2 regions of the Azohydromonas sp. genome follow, and region 2 is predicted to be linked to the other one. Evidence: predicted binding sites of a transcription regulator. Region 2 holds the regulator's gene; the other holds the start of a gene.
What was found. Region 2 encodes sigma-54, which starts transcription at its own class of promoters, with help from an activator protein. Its sites were predicted from a motif close to TGGCANGNAANCTGCTTT; they were not measured.
Positions count from the first base shown of each region.

Region 1: the regulator sigma-54 is predicted to act here: its motif matches at 4,731-4,748, upstream of PKC53_RS07535 (urease subunit gamma).

Region 1 is NZ_DAOKZA010000014.1:71,121-80,905, reverse strand. It holds gene ureG (urease accessory protein UreG) at 1-262, opposite strand, end outside; gene PKC53_RS07560 (urease accessory UreF family protein) at 259-996, opposite strand; gene ureE (urease accessory protein UreE) at 956-1,558, opposite strand; gene ureC (urease subunit alpha) at 1,597-3,357, opposite strand; gene PKC53_RS07545 (urease subunit beta) at 3,436-3,741, opposite strand; gene PKC53_RS07540 (HupE/UreJ family protein) at 3,753-4,364, opposite strand; gene PKC53_RS07535 (urease subunit gamma) at 4,418-4,720, opposite strand; gene PKC53_RS07530 (response regulator transcription factor) at 5,011-6,018, shown strand; gene urtA (urea ABC transporter substrate-binding protein) at 6,265-7,545, shown strand; gene urtB (urea ABC transporter permease subunit UrtB) at 7,696-9,333, shown strand; gene urtC (urea ABC transporter permease subunit UrtC) at 9,344-9,785, shown strand, end outside.
Region 2 is NZ_DAOKZA010000010.1:66,386-76,170, forward strand. It holds gene PKC53_RS05705 (TerC family protein) at 1-165, shown strand, start outside; gene PKC53_RS05710 (serine/threonine-protein kinase) at 194-1,042, shown strand; gene PKC53_RS05715 (Stp1/IreP family PP2C-type Ser/Thr phosphatase) at 1,158-1,940, shown strand; gene PKC53_RS05720 (FHA domain-containing protein) at 2,008-2,670, shown strand; gene PKC53_RS05725 (3',5'-cyclic-nucleotide phosphodiesterase) at 2,887-3,669, shown strand; gene PKC53_RS05730 (THUMP domain-containing protein) at 3,673-4,926, opposite strand; gene PKC53_RS05735 (RNA polymerase factor sigma-54) at 4,923-6,416, opposite strand; gene lptB (LPS export ABC transporter ATP-binding protein) at 6,438-7,223, opposite strand; gene lptA (lipopolysaccharide transport periplasmic protein LptA) at 7,220-7,780, opposite strand; gene PKC53_RS05750 (thiol:disulfide interchange protein DsbA/DsbL) at 7,886-8,530, opposite strand; gene PKC53_RS05755 (SPOR domain-containing protein) at 8,635-9,258, opposite strand; gene argS (arginine--tRNA ligase) at 9,255-9,785, opposite strand, start outside.

The DNA of each region.
Region 1 (9,785 bases), on a different contig from region 2:
CGCGGATCGCCGTGTGCGGGCAGCCGCCGGTCTCGACGCCGATGATGCGTTCCGGCTCGAGCGCGCCGGCCACGGTGAGCAGGCGCTGGTCTTCCTTGGTGTAGATGTCGTTGGTGACGACGACGAGGTCCCAGCGTTCGCGCATCGCCTTGCACAGCATCTCGACGAGCGTCGTCTTGCCCGAGCCGACAGGCCCGCCGACGCCCACGCGCAGCGGGGGCAGTCTCTTCGTGCGGCCGGGGATGCAGTGCAGCGTGGTCATGAACGGAACAGCCGGGAGTACTGGGTTTCGTGGCGTGCCGACAGGACGGCCAGCATCGGCGCGAACGACTGGCGCGTGTCGTCGCTGCGGGCCAGCGCGTCGTCGACGGCGGCGGGGATCGTCGCGGCCAGCGCGCCGAGGATGCGCTGGCCCGCGCTCTGGCCCAGCGGCACCGCGCGCACGGCGGCGTGCACCTGGTTCTCGGCCCAGCCGAAGGCCATCGCCAGCAGCGCGTCGCGCGGGCTGGCCCCGGTGGCCGCCGCGGCGAGCGCGAAGGCGACGGGCCAGGTCGGCGCCGGCGCGAGCGCGTCGAGCGCCGCGACGCGCGCGTCGTCGGGATGGCGCTGGCGCAGCCACTGCGCGAGCGAGCGACCCAACTGCTCGCTCTGCAGCCGCAGCTCGGCCGTCTCGCGCGTCACCGCGACCCACGCGTTGAGCGCCTGTGCGCGCGCCACGTCGCCGCAGCGCCACGCGACGAACGCCGACGCAGCGGCGGCCAGCTCGCTGCGTGCCTGCACGAGCGCGAGCTGGTCGAGCAGCCGGTCGCGGGCGCTCGCTTCGTCGGTCACGAGACCCGCGTCGACGGCGGCCTCCAGCCCTTCGGAGTAGCTGAAGCCGCCGACCGGCAGCGCCGGCGACGCGAGCCAGATCAGCTGCAGCAGCACGGCGTCGGCGTGGCGCGCCGGGGCGGCGTCAGTGCCCGTGGCGATGCCGATGGCCGTGGGCGTGCCCATGGTCGTGGCTGCACCCCGGACCGTGCGCGTGATCGTGGCCGTGCGCGGCGCCAGGGTCGTGCGGGTGCTCGTGGGCCGGCCCGTGTCCGTGGCCATGGGCGTGACCCCCCGCCGCGTACGCACCCGCTTCCGGCTCGAACGCGGCCTGCTCGTCGCGCACGATCAGGTGCATCGAACGCAGCATCTCGGCCAGCACGTGGTCGGGCTCGAGCTTCAGGTGGTCAGGCTGCAGCTCGAGCTGCACGTGGCGGTTGCCCAGGTGGTAGGCGGCGCGCAGCAGGTCGAACGGCGAGCCGTGCTCGGCGCAGCAGCGCACCACGAGCACCGGCTGCGGTGCCGCGTCGACGCGGATCAGCGACCCGTCCTCGGCCACCAGCACGTCGCCGCCGCGCACCACCTGCCCGCGCGGCAGGAACACGCCCAGCGTGCGGCCGGCCGAGTCGGTGGCGTCGAAGCGGCTCTTGCAGCGCGTGTCCCACTCGAGCGCGACGTGCGTCGCCCGCGCGACCAGCGCCTTGGCGAGGCCGCGACCCTGGGGAATCAGCTTGTTGACGGTCAGCATGCGGCGATTGTCGCGCCGGGGCCCGCACGCTGCCGCGCTCAGAACAGGAAGTAGCGCTGCGCCATCGGCAGCACCTGGGCCGGCTCGCAGTTCAGCAGTCGCCCGTCGGCGCGCACCTCGTAGGTCTGCGCGTCGATGTGCATCCGGGGCAGGTAGCCGTTGTGCACCATGTCGGTCTTCGTCACGGCGCGGCAGCCCTTGACCGCCGCCAGGTGCTTGTGCAGCCCGTACGCCTCGGCGACGCCGCCGGCCAGCGCCGCCTGCGACACGAACGTGATCGACGTGCGCTGCATCGCGCCGCCGAAGGCGCCGAACATCGGCCGGTAGTGCACCGGCTGCGGCGTCGGGATCGACGCGTTCGGGTCGCCCATCGCCGCCGCGGCGATGAACCCGCCCTTGAGGATCAGCGCCGGCTTGACGCCGAAGAACGCCGGGTGCCACAGCACCAGGTCGGCCCACTTGCCGACCTCGACGCTGCCGATCTCGTGGCTCATGCCGTGCGTGATCGCCGGGTTGATCGTGTACTTCGCGACATAGCGCCTGACGCGGAAGTTGTCGTTCCTCGCGCTGTCCTCGGGCAAAGCGCCGCGCTGCACCTTCATCTTGTGCGCCGTCTGCCAGGTGCGCGTGATCACCTCGCCCGCACGGCCCATCGCCTGGCTGTCGCTGCTCATGATGCTGATCGCGCCGAGGTCGTGCAGGATGTCCTCGGCGGCGATCGTCTCGCGGCGGATGCGGCTCTCGGCGAAGGCCAGGTCCTCGGCGATGCCGGCGTCGAGGTGGTGGCACACCATCAGCATGTCGAGGTGCTCGTCGAGCGTGTTGACGGTGTAGGGGCGCGTCGGGTTCGTCGAGCTCGGCAGCACGTTGGCCTCGCCGACGACCTTCAGGATGTCGGGCGCGTGGCCGCCGCCGGCGCCCTCGGTGTGGAAGGTGTGGATCGTGCGGCCCTGGAACGCGGCGATCGTGTCCTCGACGAAGCCGCTCTCGTTGAGCGTGTCGGTGTGGATCGCGACCTGGGTGTCGGTGGCCTCGGCCACCGACAGGCAGCAGTCGATCGCGCTCGGCGTCGTGCCCCAGTCCTCGTGCAGCTTCAGGCCGATCGCGCCGGCGTCGACCTGCTGCACGAGCGCGTCGGGCCGGCTCGCGTTGCCCTTGCCGAGGAAGCCCAGGTTCATCGGGAACGCGTCGGCGGCCTGCAGCATGCGCGCGATGTTCGCCGGCCCCGGCGTGCAGGTCGTCGCGTTGGTGCCGGTCGCGGGGCCGGTGCCGCCGCCGGTCATCGTCGTGATGCCCGACATCAGCGCTTCCTCGATCTGCTGCGGGCAGATCCAGTGAACGTGCGTGTCGATGCCGCCGGCGGTGACGATCATGCCTTCGCCGGCGATCACTTCGGTGCCGGGGCCGATGACGATGTCGACGCCGGGCTGCACGTCGGGGTTGCCGGCCTTGCCGATCGCCGCGATGCGGCAGCCCTTCAGGCCGATGTCGGCCTTGACGATGCCCCAGTGGTCGACGATCAGCGCGTTCGTGATCACGCAGTCGACGGCCGCGTGGGCGCCGGGGCCGTTGACGACCTGGCTCTGGCCCATGCCGTCGCGGATCACCTTGCCGCCGCCGAACTTGACTTCCTCGCCATACCCGACGGGCCGCCCGTCGTGGCCCGTGCGGCCCTCGCCGGCCCTGAGCGTCAGGTCCTGCTCGACCTCGACGATCAGTTCGGTGTCGGCCAGCCGCACGCGGTCGCCCACCGTGGGGCCGAACATCTCCGCGTAGGCGCGGCGTCCGATCGTGGCCATCTCAGCGCCTGCGCGGCCGCCTGAGGGGCGCCGAGGGCGCCTCGGCAGCAGCGAACGCAGTGAGCCTGGGGTCGTCCGTCACAGCTTGCCTTGCACCTGGCCGCGGAAGCCCCAGACCTCGCGTGCGCCGGCGTAGTCGACCAGTTCCACGGTGCGCTGCTGCCCGGGCTCGAAGCGCACGGCGGTGCCGCTGGCGATGTTCAGCCGCATCCCGCGCGCGCTGTCGCGGTCGAAGCGCAGCGCGGGGTTGGCCTCGGCGAAGTGGTAGTGCGAGCCGACCTGGATCGGCCGGTCGCCGGCGTTCTCGACGACCAGCGTGACGGTGCGTCGTCCGGGGTTGAGCACGTGGTCGGGCCCGTCGGTGAACAGCTCGCCGGCGATCATCCGCGGCCCCTTCAGCGCACGACGAGCAGCGATGCACCGAACAACAGCGTCGCCGCGCCGGCGACGCGAGGCCACCAGGGGTTGCGCCGGCGCACCAGCAGGCCCGCGGCGACGCCGGTGGCGTGCAGCAGCACGCTGCCCAGCGCCATGCCGGCCAGCGCGGCGGCGCCGGCCAGTTCGCCGCCGTGCGCCTGGCCGTGGAACAGCGCGAAGGCGCCGACCAGCGCGACCGCCGCAGCGGTCGGCCACCGCACCTGCCGCGCGACGAGCAGCCCGAGGGCGACGAGCGATGCGGAGATCATCGGCTCGACCGCAGGCAGCGCCACGCCGCCGGCGCCGAGCGATGCGCCGAGCACGAGCACGACGACGAAGCCCAGCGGCACCACCCACAGGTCGAGCCGCCCGGGCCGCGCCAGCAGCGCGCTCCAGCAGCCCACCGCGAGCATCGCCACGAGGTGGTCGATGCCGCTGAACGGGTGCAGGAAGCCGCCGGCGAATCCGTCGTGCGCATGGGCGTCACCGCCGACGTGCGCCGCTGCCCACAGCGGCAGCGCGGCGAGCCAGGTCGCGACGGCGGCGGTGCGCGCGGAGTGCTGCCGCTCGGGTGTGGCGATGGGCGTCATCGGGTCTCTCCTCGAAAGGGCGCGGCCGGTGACGGCCCGCAAACGGTGCATGCTCATGCAATCGGTTGGTGAACCGTCACCAACTTGGTGCCATCGGGGAACGTCGCCTCGACCTGGATCTGCGGAATCATCTCGGCCACGCCGTCCATCACGTCGACGCGCGTCAGCACCGACTTGCCCTCGCTCATCAGCGCCGCGACGCTCCTGCCGTCGCGCGCGCCTTCCATGATCGCGGCGCTGATCAGCGCCACCGCCTCGGGGTAGTTCAGCCTCAGCCCGCGCGCCTTGCGGCGTTCGGCGAGCAGCGCCGCCGTGAAGATCAGCAGCTTGTCCTTCTCGCGCGGGGTCAGTTCCATGGCACGTTCTCTTGCAGGATCGATGCCATGTTAAGCGGGTCCGTCGACGGCGCCGCGGGGCTGGTGCGGATCTTGATGGGGGGTGGGTCGACATGCCGCGCACGACCCCGATCCACGCCCCGCCGCCGACCGCGTGCGTCGGTGGGCCGCGACGCGCGTCGACGGCCCGGGCCGGGTCATGCCGGGGTGCCGAAGGCGCCCGGCGGCACGCTGCCGGCGTACCTGGCGGTCGCGCACCCGGTGCCGCGCGGGCGCCGCATCGACCAGGACCCGACGACCTTGGAGGCCCCATGACCACCGAACCGATCGCCCCCGCCGCACCGCCGCCCGCCGCGGCCGGCACTGCCGCCGCGCTGCCCGACCGCGGCAGTGCCGACGTCGTGCTGATCGTCGACGACGTGCCCGACAACCTGGCGCTGCTGCACGACGCGCTCGACGACAGCGGCTGCACGGTGCTCGTCGCGACGCACGGCGAGCGTGCGCTCGAGCTGGCACGCGAGGCGCAGCCCGACATCGTGCTGCTCGACGCCGTGATGCCCGGCATGGATGGCTTCGAGATCGCACGGCGGCTGAAGGCCGGCCCGCGCACGGCGCACATCCCGATCGTGTTCATGACCGGCCTGACCGAAACCGACCACGTGCTCGCCGCGTTTGCCGCCGGCGGCGTCGACCACGTGTCCAAGCCGATCAAGCCGCGCGAGGTGCTCGCGCGCATCGGCGCGCACCTGCACAGCGCGCGCGTGCAGCGCCAGGCGCGCCTCGCGCTCGACGCGTTCGGCCATGCGACGATGGTGGTGCGCGAGCGCGACGGACGGCGCGTGTGGCAGACGGCGCTCGCGCGCAGGCTGATGGACGAGTACTTCGGCCAGGGCGACGCGACGCACCTGCCCCCCGAGGTGATCGCCTGGGTCGCCCGCGAGTCGCTGCGCCGTCGCGCCGGCGCCGAGCCGGCGACGCTGACGGTGGCGCGTGGCGCGCGGCGGCTGACGTACGCGCTGCACGAGGTGGGCGAGGAGTTCGGCGGCGACGGCGAGTGGCTGCTGGTGCTGCGCGAGGCCGACGACGCGGCGATGATCGGTGCGATGACGCTGGCCTTCAAGCTCACCGCGCGCGAGGCCGAGGTGCTGTATTGGGTCGTCAGGGGCAAGACCAACCGCGACATCGGCGACATCCTCGGCTGCAGCGCGGCGACGGTGAAGAAGCATCTGGAGCACGTGTTCGCCAAGCTCGGCGTCGAGACGCGCACGGCGGCGGCGTCGCTGGCGATCAGCAAGGTGAGTCAGCTGGCGAATCGCTGATCGTCGCTGGTGCCGGCTGCCGAGAGAGCGGCCGCCGGGGCGCCGCGACATTGTGCACCGGGACGCGGTCGCAGTGCGCGTCGGCGTCGCGGGGCGTGCGCCGGCGATCGCGTGCGCACCGAAGGCCTCATCCACGGGTTCCGTGCGGTTCGCGTCTACGCCAGTCGGCGTATTGGCCGTGGCGCGGCACGTGCCTAACCTGACGGCGTCGATCCGTTCAACCGTCGCCCTCGGGAGGGTTCTCGCATGAAAGTGGTCCGCCGCCAGTTCAACCTCTCGCTCGCCGCCGCCGCCGTGGCGCTCGGCGTGGCCCCCGCTGCATTCGCACAGGGCACGATCAAGGTCGGCGTGCTGCACTCGCTGTCGGGCACGATGGCGATTTCGGAGACAGTGCTCAAGGACACCGTGCTGATGGCGATCGACGAGATCAACGCCGAGGGCGGCGTGATGGGCAGGAGGCTCGAGCCGGTGGTCGTCGACCCGGCGAGCAACTGGCCGCTGTTCGCCGAGAAGGCGCGCCAGCTGATCAGCCAGGACAAGGTCGCCGTGGTCTTCGGCTGCTGGACCAGCGTCAGCCGCAAGAGCGTGTTGCCGGTGTTCGAGGAACTCAACGGCCTGCTGTTCTACCCGGTGCAGTACGAGGGCGAGGAGATCTCGCGCAACGTGTTCTACACCGGCGCCGCGCCGAACCAGCAGGCCATCCCCGCCGTCGAGTACCTGATGGGCAAGGACGGCGGCGAGGCCAGGCGCTTCGTGCTGCTCGGCACCGACTACGTCTACCCGCGCACGACGAACAAGATCCTGCGCGCGTTCCTCAACAGCAAGGGCATCGGTGACGCCGACATCATGGAGGAGTACACGCCGTTCGGCCACTCCGACTACCAGTCGATCATCGCCAAGATCAAGCGCTTCGCGAGCGAGGGCAAGAAGACGGCGGTGGTGTCGACGATCAACGGCGACTCCAACGTGCCTTTCTACAAGGAGCTCGGCAACCAGGGCCTGAAGGCCACCGACGTGCCGGTGGTCGCGTTCTCGGTCGGCGAGGAGGAACTGCGCGGCGTCGACACCAAGCCGCTGGTGGGACACCTCGCGGCCTGGAACTACTTCATGAGCCTGAAGAACCCGACCAACGACGCCTTCATCAAGAAGTGGAGCGACTACGCGAAGGCCAGGAACATCGCCGGCCACAAGGACCGTGCGCTGACCAACGACCCGATGGAGGCGACCTACATCGGCGTGCACATGTGGGCCCAGGCCGTCACCAAGGCCAAGAGCACCGACGTCGACAAGGTGCGTGCCGCGATGGCCGGGCAGACGTTCAACGCGCCCAGCGGCTTCGTCGCCAAGATGGACGGGAAGAACCACCACCTGCACAAGCCGGTGTTCATCGGCGAGGTCCGCGCCGACGGCCAGTTCAACGTCGTGTGGAAGACGCCCGGCCCGGTGCGCGCGCAGCCCTGGAGCCCGTTCATCGCCGGCAACGACAAGAAGAAGGACGAGCCGGCGCGCATGGCGGCCAAGAACTGATCGCCGCCCGCGGGGTGTGCACGCGCCGCCAGGCGCGTGCGCCGCGACGCCGCGCCGCGCGCGGCCGCGACCTCCGCGTCGCGGTGCCCGGCGCGGTACTTGCGTAGGCCTGCTCCAGGCCCCGCGGCCGCCCCACGACCTGATTCGCCGATGCCCGTCCCGTTGCCTCGCGCCTGCCTGCATGCCCGCCTTCACGCCCGTCTCGTGCGCGCGCTCGCACTGATCGCGTGCTGTCTCGTCGCGTGCGCCGGCGCCGCGCACGCGCTGACGCCGCAGCAGGCGCTCGCGATCGCCGCCGGCGACGGCAACGACGAGCGCATCGCGGCGCTGCAGGCGGCGGCCGCGCAGTCCGACCCGGCGCTGGCTGCGCTGGTGCAGGCGATGCTCGACGGGGACGTGCGCGTGGCCGGCGAGCAGGTGTTCGTGCTGCGCGGCGGCGCGGCGTTCGACGCCGTGAGCGGCGCCGCGGCGACGCTGCCCGCCGACGCCGCCGACGTGACGATCAACAACCGCCTGCGCCGGGAGTTGCAGGCCGCGCACGCCGCGCTGCAGCTGTTCTCGCCGGAGCGGCGCGAGCGGGCGGCGGCGATCGAGCGGCTGCGCCGCGAGGCCGACGCCTCGCGCCTGCCGCTGCTCGAGCGCGCCGCCGCCACCGAGACCGACGACGCGCTGAAGGCGCAGCTCGAAGGGCTGCAGGCGGCCATCCTCGTCGCGTCGCCCGACCGGGCGCAGCGCCTCGCGGCCGCCGAGCGCCTGGCCGCGAGCGGCCACCCGGCCACGCGCGCGCTGCTGCTCGAGCGTCTTGCGCCCGGCGTCGAGCCCGACGCCGCCGTGCGCGACGCGCTGCGCGACGCGCTGCGCCAGGTCGAGGCGCGGCTGGCGTGGGGCGAGCGGCTGGGCGTGCTGTTCACCGGGATCAGCCTCGGCTCGATCCTGCTGCTCGTCGCGCTCGGGCTGGCGATCACCTACGGGCTGCTCGGCGTCATCAACATGGCGCACGGCGAGCTGATGATGATCGGCGCCTACGCCACCTACGTCGTGCAGAACCTGTTCCGCCGTCACCTGCCGGGCTGGTTCGACGTCTATCTCCTTGCCGCGATCCCGGTCGCGTTCCTCGTGGCCGCCGGCGTCGGCGCGCTGCTCGAGCGCGGCGTGATCCGCTGGCTCTACGGCCGCCCGCTCGAGACGCTGCTGGCCACCTGGGGCATCAGCCTGATCCTGATGCAGTCGGTGCGCTCGCTGTTCGGCGCGCAGAACGTGCCGGTCGAGAACCCGTCGTGGATGAGCGGCGGCATCGCCGCGCTGCCGAACCTGACGCTGCCATACAACCGCATCGCGATCGTCGTGTTCGCGTTCCTCGTGCTGGCCGGCGTCGCGCTGCTGATCGCGAGGACGCGGCTGGGCCTGTTCGTGCGCGGCGTGACGCAGAACCGGCGCATGGCCGCGTGCGTGGGCGTCAACACGGCGCGCGTCGACACGCTGGCCTTCGCGCTCGGCGCCGGCATCGCGGGGCTCGCGGGCTGTGCGCTCAGCCAGGTCGGCAACGTCGGCCCCGACCTCGGCCAGCAGTACATCGTCGACTCGTTCCTCGTCGTCGTGCTCGGCGGTGTGGGCCAGCTCGCCGGCACCGTCGTTGCCGCGCTCGGGCTCGGCGTGCTCAACAAGGTCCTCGAAGGATGGGCCGGTGCCGTGCTCGCGAAGATCATGGTGCTGCTGTTCATCGTCGTCTTCATCCAGAAGCGGCCGCAGGGCCTCTTCGCGATGCAGGGCCGTAGCGCCGAGGCATGAGGGCCCGACGATGAGCGCCATCCTGCCTCCCGCCACGATCCCACGCCCGCGTGCCGGCCTGCTGCTCGGCCCCAAGGGCTGGAGCGGCGTGATGGCCGCGCTCGTCACCGTGACCGTGCTCGTGCCGGTGCTCAACCTCGCGGTGCCGCCCGACAGCGTCTGGCACCTCGGCGACCACTGGGTGTCGCTGGTCGGCAAGATCATGTGCTACGCGATCTGCGCGCTGGCGATGGACCTGATCTGGGGCTACAGCGGCATCCTGTCGCTCGGCCACGGCCTGTTCTTCGCGCTCGGCGGCTACGCGATGGGCATGTACCTGATGCGCCAGATCGGCCGCGAGGGCCAGTACCAGTCGGACTTGCCGGACTTCATGGTCTTCCTCGACTGGAAGGCGCTGCCGTGGCACTGGACGTTCAGCGACAGCTTCGTGTTCCAGATGGCCATGGTCGTGC
Region 2 (9,785 bases):
GACCCTGCGGTGGTCAGCCCCGACGCCTGGACCTGGGTGCCCAAGGTTCCGCAGACCGACGTCGTGAAGTACGCCGCCGGCGTCGCCGGTGCGCTGCTCGTGCTCGGCTGGGGCAAGTGGATCGCGTCGCGCCGGCCCGAACCGGCCTCCGACGCGACGGCCTGAGCGCGCCGGGTCGCCGCCACGCCGCCGCGTGAGCCCGCGCGACCGTCTGCTTGCCGCCGGATCGACGTTCGCGGGCCTGCGCGTCGCGCGCGTGCTCGCCCGCGGTGCCACCGGGGTGCTGTACCTGGCGGTCGACGCGGACTCGCGCGCGCTGGCACTGAAGGTGCTCACGCCGCACACCGCCGGTGACGACGACGCGACCGCGCTCGCCGAACGCTTTGCCCGCGAGGCCGAGGTGCTTCGCCGGCTGCGCCACCCGGCGATCGTCGAGGTCCACGCAGCCGGCGTGGAGCAGCAGCGCGCGTACCTGGCGATGACGCTGTTGCCCGGCGGCGACTTGCGCCGCCACGCCCGTGCGGCGCGGCTGCTGCCCGAGGCACTGGTGCTGCGGCTGGGCGCCGAGGTCGCCGACGCGCTGGCGCACGCCCACGCGCAGGGTGTCGTGCACCGCGACCTGAAGCCGGCCAACCTGGTGTTCGACGCCGCGTCGCGGCGCGTGTGGGTCACCGACTTCGGCGTCGCTCGCATGCTCGACGCCCATCGCACGCGCAGCGGCGTGCTGCTGGGCACGCCGGCGTTCATGCCGCCCGAGCAGCTCGCCGGCGCGGCGGCCGGCCCGGCCGGCGACGTCTACGCGCTCGGCGTCACGCTGTTCCAACTGCTCAGCGGCGAGCTGCCGCACGACGGCGCGACGCTCGGTGCCCTGCTGCAGGCGGTGGCGCGCGGGGCGCCGCGCTCGCTGGGCAAGCTGCGCCCCGACCTGCCGGCGGCGCTGGCCGCCTTCGTGGCCGAACTGACGCACCCCGACCCGGCGTCGCGCCCCGGCGCGACCGCGGCGGCCGAGCGGCTCGCGTCGCTGCAGGCGCTGGTGCGCTGAGGCCGCCGCGTCGACCGCCCCGGCAAACCCGGGGGGCGTCCGGTCGGCCGGACGCGGCACAATCGCGCTCCTCGGCGCTGCCAGCGCCACCGTCGCCGTGCCCCGCCGTGCCCCCATGAACGTCGAGTTCTTCGCCGCCATCGACAAGGGGCGCCAGCGCGACAACAACGAGGACGCGGTCGCGCTCGACGAGGACAACGCGCTCGCGGTGCTCGCCGACGGCATGGGCGGCTACAACGCCGGCGAGGTGGCCAGCGGCATGGCGACCTCGTTCATCCGCAGCGAGCTCGGGCGTTGGCTGCACGATGCCGGCGCGGCCGCCGACGCCGACGTGCGCCGCGCGATGGACATCTGCGTGGACAACGCCAACCGCGCGATCTTCAACGCCGCCAACGCCAACCCGCACTACGCCGGCATGGGCACCACGCTGGTGGTCGCGGTGTTCCGCGGCCCCCGCCTGCTGGTCGGCCACGTCGGCGACTCGCGCGCCTACCGGCTGCGCGGCGGCCGCCTGCAGCAGATCACGCGCGACCACTCGCTGCTGCAGGAACAGATCGACGCCGGCGTGATCTCGCCAGAGCAGGCGGCCTTTTCGGCGCAGCGCAACCTGGTCACGCGCGCGGTGGGTATCGAGGACACCGTGCTGCTCGAGACCCACCTGCACGAGGTGCTGCCGGGCGACCTGTACCTGCTGTGCTCCGACGGGCTGTCGGACATGCTCGACGACGCGACGCTCGTGCAACTGTTGAGATCGCACGAATTGCTCGCCGACGCGGGGCGCGCACTGATCGACGCGGCCAACGACGCCGGTGGAAAGGATAATATTTCGCTGGTTCTGGCCCGGGTGGCCGGCCAGCCGCAGGTGGGTCGTTCGTCGTGGTGGCCGTTCAGGCGCTGAACGCGCGATCGACGCCGCGCGCCGTTGGGAAGTGCTGGAAGATCCGCTACGACAAGAGGTCATGCGCATGGGCAAGCTGGTCGTCTCCCTCGACGGTGTCGTGATCAAGGAAGTGCAGATCACGAAGGACAAGACCACCCTCGGCCGGCGCCCGTACAACGACATCGTCATCGACAACCTCGCCGTCAGCGGCGAGCATGCGGTGCTGCAGATGGCCGGGCCCGACGTGTTCATCGAGGACCTGAACTCGACGAACGGCACCTACATCAACGGCAAGGCGGTCAAGAAGCAGCTGCTGGCGCACAACGACACGATCGAGATCGGCAAGTACAAGATCAAGTACCTGGTCGACAACGGCACCGACTACGAGCACACGATGGTCATCCGCCCCGGCGCCGCGCCGGGGCCGGCGTTCGCCGCGTCGCGCCCGGCCGGCGGCTCGGGGTTCGGGTCGCTCGCCGCGCCGGTGGGCCCGGCGTCGATCCGCGTGCTCAACGGTGCCGCCGCCGGGCGCGAGGTGGCGCTGACCAAGGTCGTGACCACGGTGGGCAAGCCCGGCGTGCAGGTCGCGTCGATCACCAAGCGGCCGGTCGGCTACGTGCTGGCGCACGTCGAGGGCAGCTCGCGCCCCAGCATCAACGGCGCCGCGCTGGCCGGCGACTCGGTGCAGCTGAAAAACGGCGACGTCATCGAACTGGCCGGCACGCAGATGCAGTTCGTTCAGGCCTGAACGCCCGCCGGGCGCGACGTGAACATCTCACGGCGGCGCCGGCGCGGTGATCGGCGGGCGACGAGCCGCGTGGCGCATGCACGCCGGCCTCTTGTGCACCCGAGGCCGGCGTCGCAACATCGCCCGATGCCTGCCCTGTTCTCGCCGCGCGCGCCCGCAGAGGTCCGGCCGCGGGACCGCGACCTGCCGGGCGCGGGCGCGGGCGCCGCGCAGGACATGACGATCCGCGTCCTCGGCTGCTCCGGCTCGATCGCCGCGGGCAGCCGCACCACCGCCTTCCTCGTCGACGACGATCTGCTCGTCGACGCCGGTACCGGTGTGGGCGACCTCACGCTCGACGAACTGCTGCGCATCGACCACATCGTCGTCAGCCACTCGCACCTCGACCACGTGCTGTCGATCGGCCTGCTCGCCGACACGGTGTCGCGCCGTCGCCGCGCCGCCGATCGCGCGCCGATCGAGGTGCACGCGCTGCCCGCGACGATCGCGGCGCTGCGCACCCACGTGTTCAACGGCGTGATCTGGCCCGACTTCAGCCGGCTGCCCAACCCCGAACGGCCGGTGCTGCGCTTCGTGCCGTTCGACGTCGGTGAGGTGCTGCGCTTCGGCGCGCGCCGCGTCGAGGTGCTCGGCGCAGCGCACACCGTTCCGGCGGTCGGCTTCGCGATCGCGCCGGCCGAAGGCGCGCCGGCATGGGTGTTCAGCGGCGACACCGGGCCGAACCCGGCGCTGTGGCAGCGGCTGCGCCAGATGTCGGTGGCACACCTCGTGATCGAGACCGCGTTCGGCGACGAGGACGCTGCGCTGGCCGAGATCAGCGGCCACCTCAGCCCGCGCACGCTGGCCGGCGAGCTGGCGCAGCTCGGCGCGCCGACCGACGTGCACATCACGCACATCAAGCCCGGCGAAGTCGACACCGTGATGGCGCAGGTCGCGGCGCTGGGGCTGCCGCACCGCGTGCACGCGCTGGCCAGCGGGCAGCGCCTGACGCTGCGCTGAACCTCAGCCCGCGTCGGGTCGCGCGCGCGGGCGCGCCGAGCCGGCCACCATGTCGAAGCGGAACAGCCGGCACTCGATCGGGCCGTTCCACATCGGCACGCGGCGCGTCGCCTTCAGCCGCATCAGCCCCGGCAGCTGCAGCTCGGGGCTGAGCACCCAGGCGGTCCAGCCCGCGTAGTGGCGCTTCCAGTGCGCCGCCAGCGCGGCGAAGAACTCGCCCGCCGACGCCGCCCGCTCGAAGCCTTCGCGCGCGCTGCCGCGGCCCTTGGGGGCGATGCGCTCGCCGTACGGCGGGTTGAGCATCAGCACGCCGGCGTCGGCCGGCGCCGGGCGCTGCAGCGCGTCGGCGGCCTTGAAGGCGATTGCCTCGCCGACGCCGGCGCGGCGCGCGTTGCGCGCGGCGAAGTCGGTCATGCGAAACGACACGTCGCCGGCGTGCACCGCCACCGCGGGCGCGTGCACGCGCTCGCGCGCGGCGCGGCGCATCGCCTGCCACGCCGCGGCGTGCGCGCGAAACGGCGCCAGGCGCTCGAACGCGAAGTGCCGCTGCAGGCCGGGCGCGATGCCGCACGCCAGCTGCGCGGCCTCGATCGCGATCGTGCCGGCGCCGCAGCACGGGTCGAACAGCGGCGGGTCGTCGGCGCGCCCGTGCCAGCCGGCGGCGGCGAGCATCGCGGCGGCCAGCGTCTCCTTCAGCGGCGCCTCGCCCTTGACCTCCTGGCCGGCGGCGCCGGCGTCGCGCCAGCCGCGCTTGAACAGCGCCTCGCCCGAGGTGTCGACGTACAGCGTGGCTTGGCGCTCGCCCAGGTGCAGCAGCAGCGGCAGGTCGGGCGCGCGCGTGTCGACGCCGGGTCGCGCGCCGGTGGCCTCGCGCAGCGCGTCGCACACCGCGTCCTTGATGCGCAGCGCCGCGAAGTGCAGGCTGCGCAGTGGCGCGGCGCGCGCGCTGGTGTCCACACGCAGCGTGTGCTGGGGCCCGATCCAGTCGGCCCAGCGCACGCGCCGTGCCAGCGCGTACAGGTCGTCCTCGTCGCGGTAGTCGCCGGCGGCCAGCGGCCACAGCACGCGTTGCGCGAGTCGGCTGCCCAGGTTCAGGCGCATCGCCGCCGATTCGTCGCCGTGCACGGTGACCCCGCCGCGGCCGGGCTCGACCGCCGCGTCGGCACCGAGCAGCCGGTGGCACTCGTCGACGAGCAGCGCCTCGGTGCCGCCGGCGCAGGGCAGGAACAGCGCGGCGCCGGTGCGCGCGGGGTTCACAGCGCCTTGCGCAGGTTGGCCGGCGCGATCTTCAGCGCCTCGCGGTACTTGGCCACCGTGCGCCGCGCCACCTGGATGCCCTGCTCCTCGAGCATCTTGCCGAGCTGGCTGTCCGACAGCGGGCGCGCGGCGTCCTCGGCAGCGACGAACTGCTTGATCAGCGCGCGCACCGCGGTGCTCGACGCGTTGCCGCCCGCGTCGGTGGCCAGCGACGAACCGAAGAAGTACTTCAGCTCGAAGGTGCCGAACGGGGTGGCCATGTACTTGGCGGTGGTCACGCGCGAGATCGTGCTCTCGTGCAGGCCGAGCTCGTCGGCGATCTCGCGCAGCACCAGCGGCTTCATCGCGATCGCGCCGTGGCTGAAGAAGTTCTTCTGCCGCTCGACGATCGCGCTGGACACGCGCAGGATGGTGTCGAAGCGCTGCTGCACGTTCTTCATGAACCAGCGCGCCTCCTGCAGCCGCGTCGACAGCCCGGCGCCGGTGCCGTTGCGCTGGCCGCGAATCGCCTGCGCGTAGAGGTCGTTGATGCGCAGGCGCGGCATCACGTCGGGGTTGAGCACGCACTTCCAGCCGCGCCCGCTCCTCACGACGATCACGTCGGGCACCACGATGTTCGCCTCGGCGCGGGAGAACGGCCGCCCGGGCTTGGGTTCGCACGCCACGATCAGCGACTGCGCCTGCCGGATCAGCTCGTCGTCGGCACCGGTCACGGCCATCAGCCGCCTGACGTCGCGCCGCGCCAGCAGCTCGAGGTGCTGCTCGCAGATCGCCAGCGCGACCGCGCGCGCCGGCGTGTCGGGCCGCTCGCGCAGCTGCAGCTGCAGGCACTCGCGCAGGTCGCGTGCGCCGACGCCGCAGGGCTCCATCGCCTGCAGCCAGTGCAGCGCGCAGCGCAGCCGCGCCAGCAGCTCGTCGCGGACCTCGTCGTCGTCGCCGGCGAGCTGCCGCGCGATGTCGTCGAGCGCGTCGGCAAGGTAGCCGTCGTCGTCGAGCGAGTCGATGAGCGCCTCGACCGCCGCCGCGTCCTCGGCCGACAGCCGCATGCCCGCGAGCTGGCGGCGCAGGTGGGCGGCCAGCGTGTCGCCGCCGCCGCCTTGCTGCGGCTCGAAGTCGGCGTCGTCGCCGGCGCCCGGCGGCGTCTCGCGGATGCCGTCGAAGTCGTCGCCCTCGGTGCCGTTGGCCCAGTCCTCGCGTTCGGTCGCGCCGGCCTCGTCGCGGTCGATGCCGGCCGGCTCGTCGTTGTCGACGCGGCCGTCGGTGTCGTCGCGCTCGGCGGCGGGCGTGGGCACCGCGGCGGCGGTGTCGAGCGAGGCCTCGAACGGCGTCGGCACCTCGTCGTCGAGCTCGATGAACGGGTTGGCCTCGAGCATCTGCTCGACTTCCTGGTGCAGCTCGAGCGTCGACAGCTGCAGCAGCCGGATCGACTGCTGCAGCTGCGGCGTCAGCGCCAGGTGTTGCGACAGCCGGACCTGCAGTGACGGCTTCATGCTCATGGCGACGGCGCGGCCCTACATGCGGAAGTGCTCGCCGAGGTACACCTTGCGAACGTCGGGGTCGTCGACGATGTCCGCCGGGGTGCCTTCGGCGAGCACCTGCCCGTCGCTGATGATGTAGGCGCGGTCGCAGATGCCCAGCGTCTCGCGCACGTTGTGGTCGGTGATCAGCACGCCGATGCCGCGTGCCTTCAGGAAGCCGATGATGCGCTGGATCTCGATCACCGCGATCGGGTCGACGCCGGCGAACGGCTCGTCGAGCAGGATGAAGCGCGGCTGCGTGGCCAGCGCGCGCGCGATCTCGACGCGCCGGCGCTCGCCGCCCGACAGCGCCGGCGCGGGGCTGGCGCGCAGCTTGTCGATGCTCAGGTCGAGCAGCAGGTCCTCGAGCTGGCGCTCGATCTCGGCCGGCCGCAGCGGCCGGCCGTCGGCGCCGCGCTGCAGCTCGAGCACGGCGCGGATGTTCTCCTCGACCGTGAGCTTGCGGAAGATCGACGCCTCCTGCGGCAGGTAGCTCAGCCCCAGGCGCGAGCGCTCGTGGATCGGGCGGTGGTGCACCGGCTCGCCGTCGATCAGGATCTCGCCGGCGTCGGCGCGCACCAGCCCGACGACCATGTAGAAGATCGTCGTCTTGCCCGCGCCGTTGGGCCCGAGTAGGCCGACCACCTCGCCGGCGCTGACCGCCAGCGCGACGTCCCTGACGACCACGCGCGCGCCGTAGCGCTTGTGCAGACCCTGGGCCTCGAGTCGGCTGACCGCCGTCGACGCCAGCGTCGACGCGGCGTCGAGCGGCGCCTTCAACGCGGCGTCCCCGCCGGCGGCGCCGAGGCCGCCGCCTCGCGCGGGGTCAGCACCGCGCGCACGCGCCCGCCGCCGTCGCCGCCGACGCTGAACACCTCGTTGACGTTGTCGTAGGTGATCAGGTCCCCGCTCACCTCGTCGGCCGGCGTACTGCCGCGCAGTCGCCGCAGCGTCGCGTTGCCGCGCAGCCGCACCGTGTCGGCACGGCTGTCGTACTCGATGCGCTCGGCACGGCCGTCGATGAACTCGTCGAGGCCGTCGCGCTTCTGGCGGAACGTCGCCGGTTGCCCTGGCTGCCCGGTCGCGACGGCGCTGCGCCAGCCCTCCGGGGTCTCGCGCACCTCGACGCGCTCGGCGGTGATGCGCATCGTGCCCTGCGTGATGACGACCTTGCCGTTGAAGACGACCACCTGCCGGGCCAGGTCGACCGTGCTCTGCTTGTCGGCCTCGATGGTCAGCGGCAGGCTGCGGTCGCCGCGCTCGGCCCGCACCTGCGCCGGCGCCGCGGCGAACAGCAGGGCCAGCAGCGACAGGGCGGCAAGAGGTGCGATCGGCATGGCGGCACAGAACTTGCAGAGCATTCTAGCCATGCCGCTGCGCCGCACCGCGGCGGCGCGCAGAAAAATGTCACGCCGGCATCGCGCCGATGCACGGCGCCGGCGTCAGCCGCCGCGGCGCACGGTCTGCACGAGGAAGTCGGTCACCTGCAGCGAACGCTCGTTGCTGCCGGCCAGGCTGCCCGAGGTGAAGAAGCGTCCGTGCACGCCCATCGACGGCGTGCCGTCGATCTTGTAGGCCTCGGCCAGCGCCTTGGCCTGGCGCGCCTTGGTCGACACGCCGAACGAGCGCAGCGCGTCGACGAACTTGTCGCGGTCCAGCCCCTGCTCGGCGGCGAACGCGGCGATGTCGGACTCCTTGTCGAGGCGGCGGCGCTGCACGTGCATCGCGGCGAACACACGCCGGTGCAGCTTGTCGACCTCACCCAGCGCCTCGAGCGCATAGAACAGCCTGGCGTGCGTCTCGTGCATCGCGCTGAAGCCCACCGGCACGCGGCGGAACGCCACGTCGCCGGGCAGGCGCGCCGACCAGGTCTCGACCGCCGGCTGGAACGCGTTGCAGTGCGGGCAGCCGTACCAGAAGAACTCGAGCACGTCGATCTTGCCCGGTGTCGAGGTCGGCGCCGGTTGCGCCAGGCGGATGTAGTCGCGGCCTTCGACGAACGGCGCCTGCTGCGCCAGCGAGTGGCCCGCGAACGGCAGCGCGACGCCGGCGGCGGCGAGTTGCAGGGAGAAGCGGCGGCGGTTCATCGGCAGAGTCCTTCGTTGCACGGCCGCCGCGGTGTCGCGCGACGGCCCGGAGGTTCAAGGGCAGGGTACGGCGGCCACGCCGGACCCCGGTCGGCATACATGCTTCAACGCTCGACGCGCACCAGCGCTGACTCGACCGCGTTGCTCTTCAGCCGTTCCTGCGCGGCGTCGGCCTGGTCCTTCAGCTCGAACGGGCCCAGGCGCACGCGGTAGACGGTGCGCCCGGCCTGCTGGCGCTCGCTGATGCGCGCGGCGAATCCGAGCATTGCCAGGCGCGCGCGCTGCTGTTCGGCATCCTCGGAGCGAGAGTAAGCGCCAACCTGCACGAAATAGCGGAAGGCGTCGGTGCCCGGCACGGTGGCCGGCGCGGCCGGCGACGGCGCCACCCCCGCGAGGATCGCCGCCGGATCGCGCGTGCGTGGGGCGGCCGGCGCGCTCGCGGACGTCACCGGGGCGGCGGACCGCGGAGGCGCTTCCGGGGACGGCTGCGATGCCGGCGCCTCGGCACGCTGCGCCGGTTTTCCGGCCAGCGGGCCGTTGGGATCCCAGCGCTTGAGCCGTTCGGCCTCGGCGGCGTCGATCTCGCTGCTGCGCTGCGGCACCTTGTCGACGAAGGGCACCGGCACCTTGGTCACGTACAGCGCCACCGCCAGCGCCAGCGCCAGGCCGACCAGCAGCCCGACGACCATCCCGAGCACGAAGCCGCCGCGCTGCGTCGAGGCCGTCATGCCGCCTCCGTGACCACGTCTTCGGCGCGCGCCATCGCCTCGGGCGCCGATACCCCGAGCAGCGCCAGCGCGTTGCGCAGCACCTGCCGCACCGCGGCCAGCAGCGCGACGCGCGCGCGCGCCAGCTCGCCGTCGTCGACGAGGAATCGCTCGGCGGCGTAGTAGGCGTGGAACGCCGCGGCGAGGTCGCGCAGGAAGAACGCGACGTCGTGCGGCGCCAGCTCGGCGGCGGCACGCTCGAGCATCGCCGGGTAGTCGGCGAGCTTGAGCATCAGCGCGGCCTCGGTCGGCGCGGTCAGTCGGGACAGGTCGGCGCCAGGCAGCGTCGACTCGTCGCCGCCGTGCTGCTGCACCCACTGCGCGATCACCGAGCAGATGCGTGCATGCGCGTACTGCACGTAGAACACCGGGTTCTCGTCGTTGCGCTTGAGCGCGAGGTCGACGTCGAACACGAACTCGGTGTCGGCCTTGCGGCTGATCAGGAAGAAGCGCACGGCGTCGCGGCTGGTCCAGTCGATCAGGTCGCG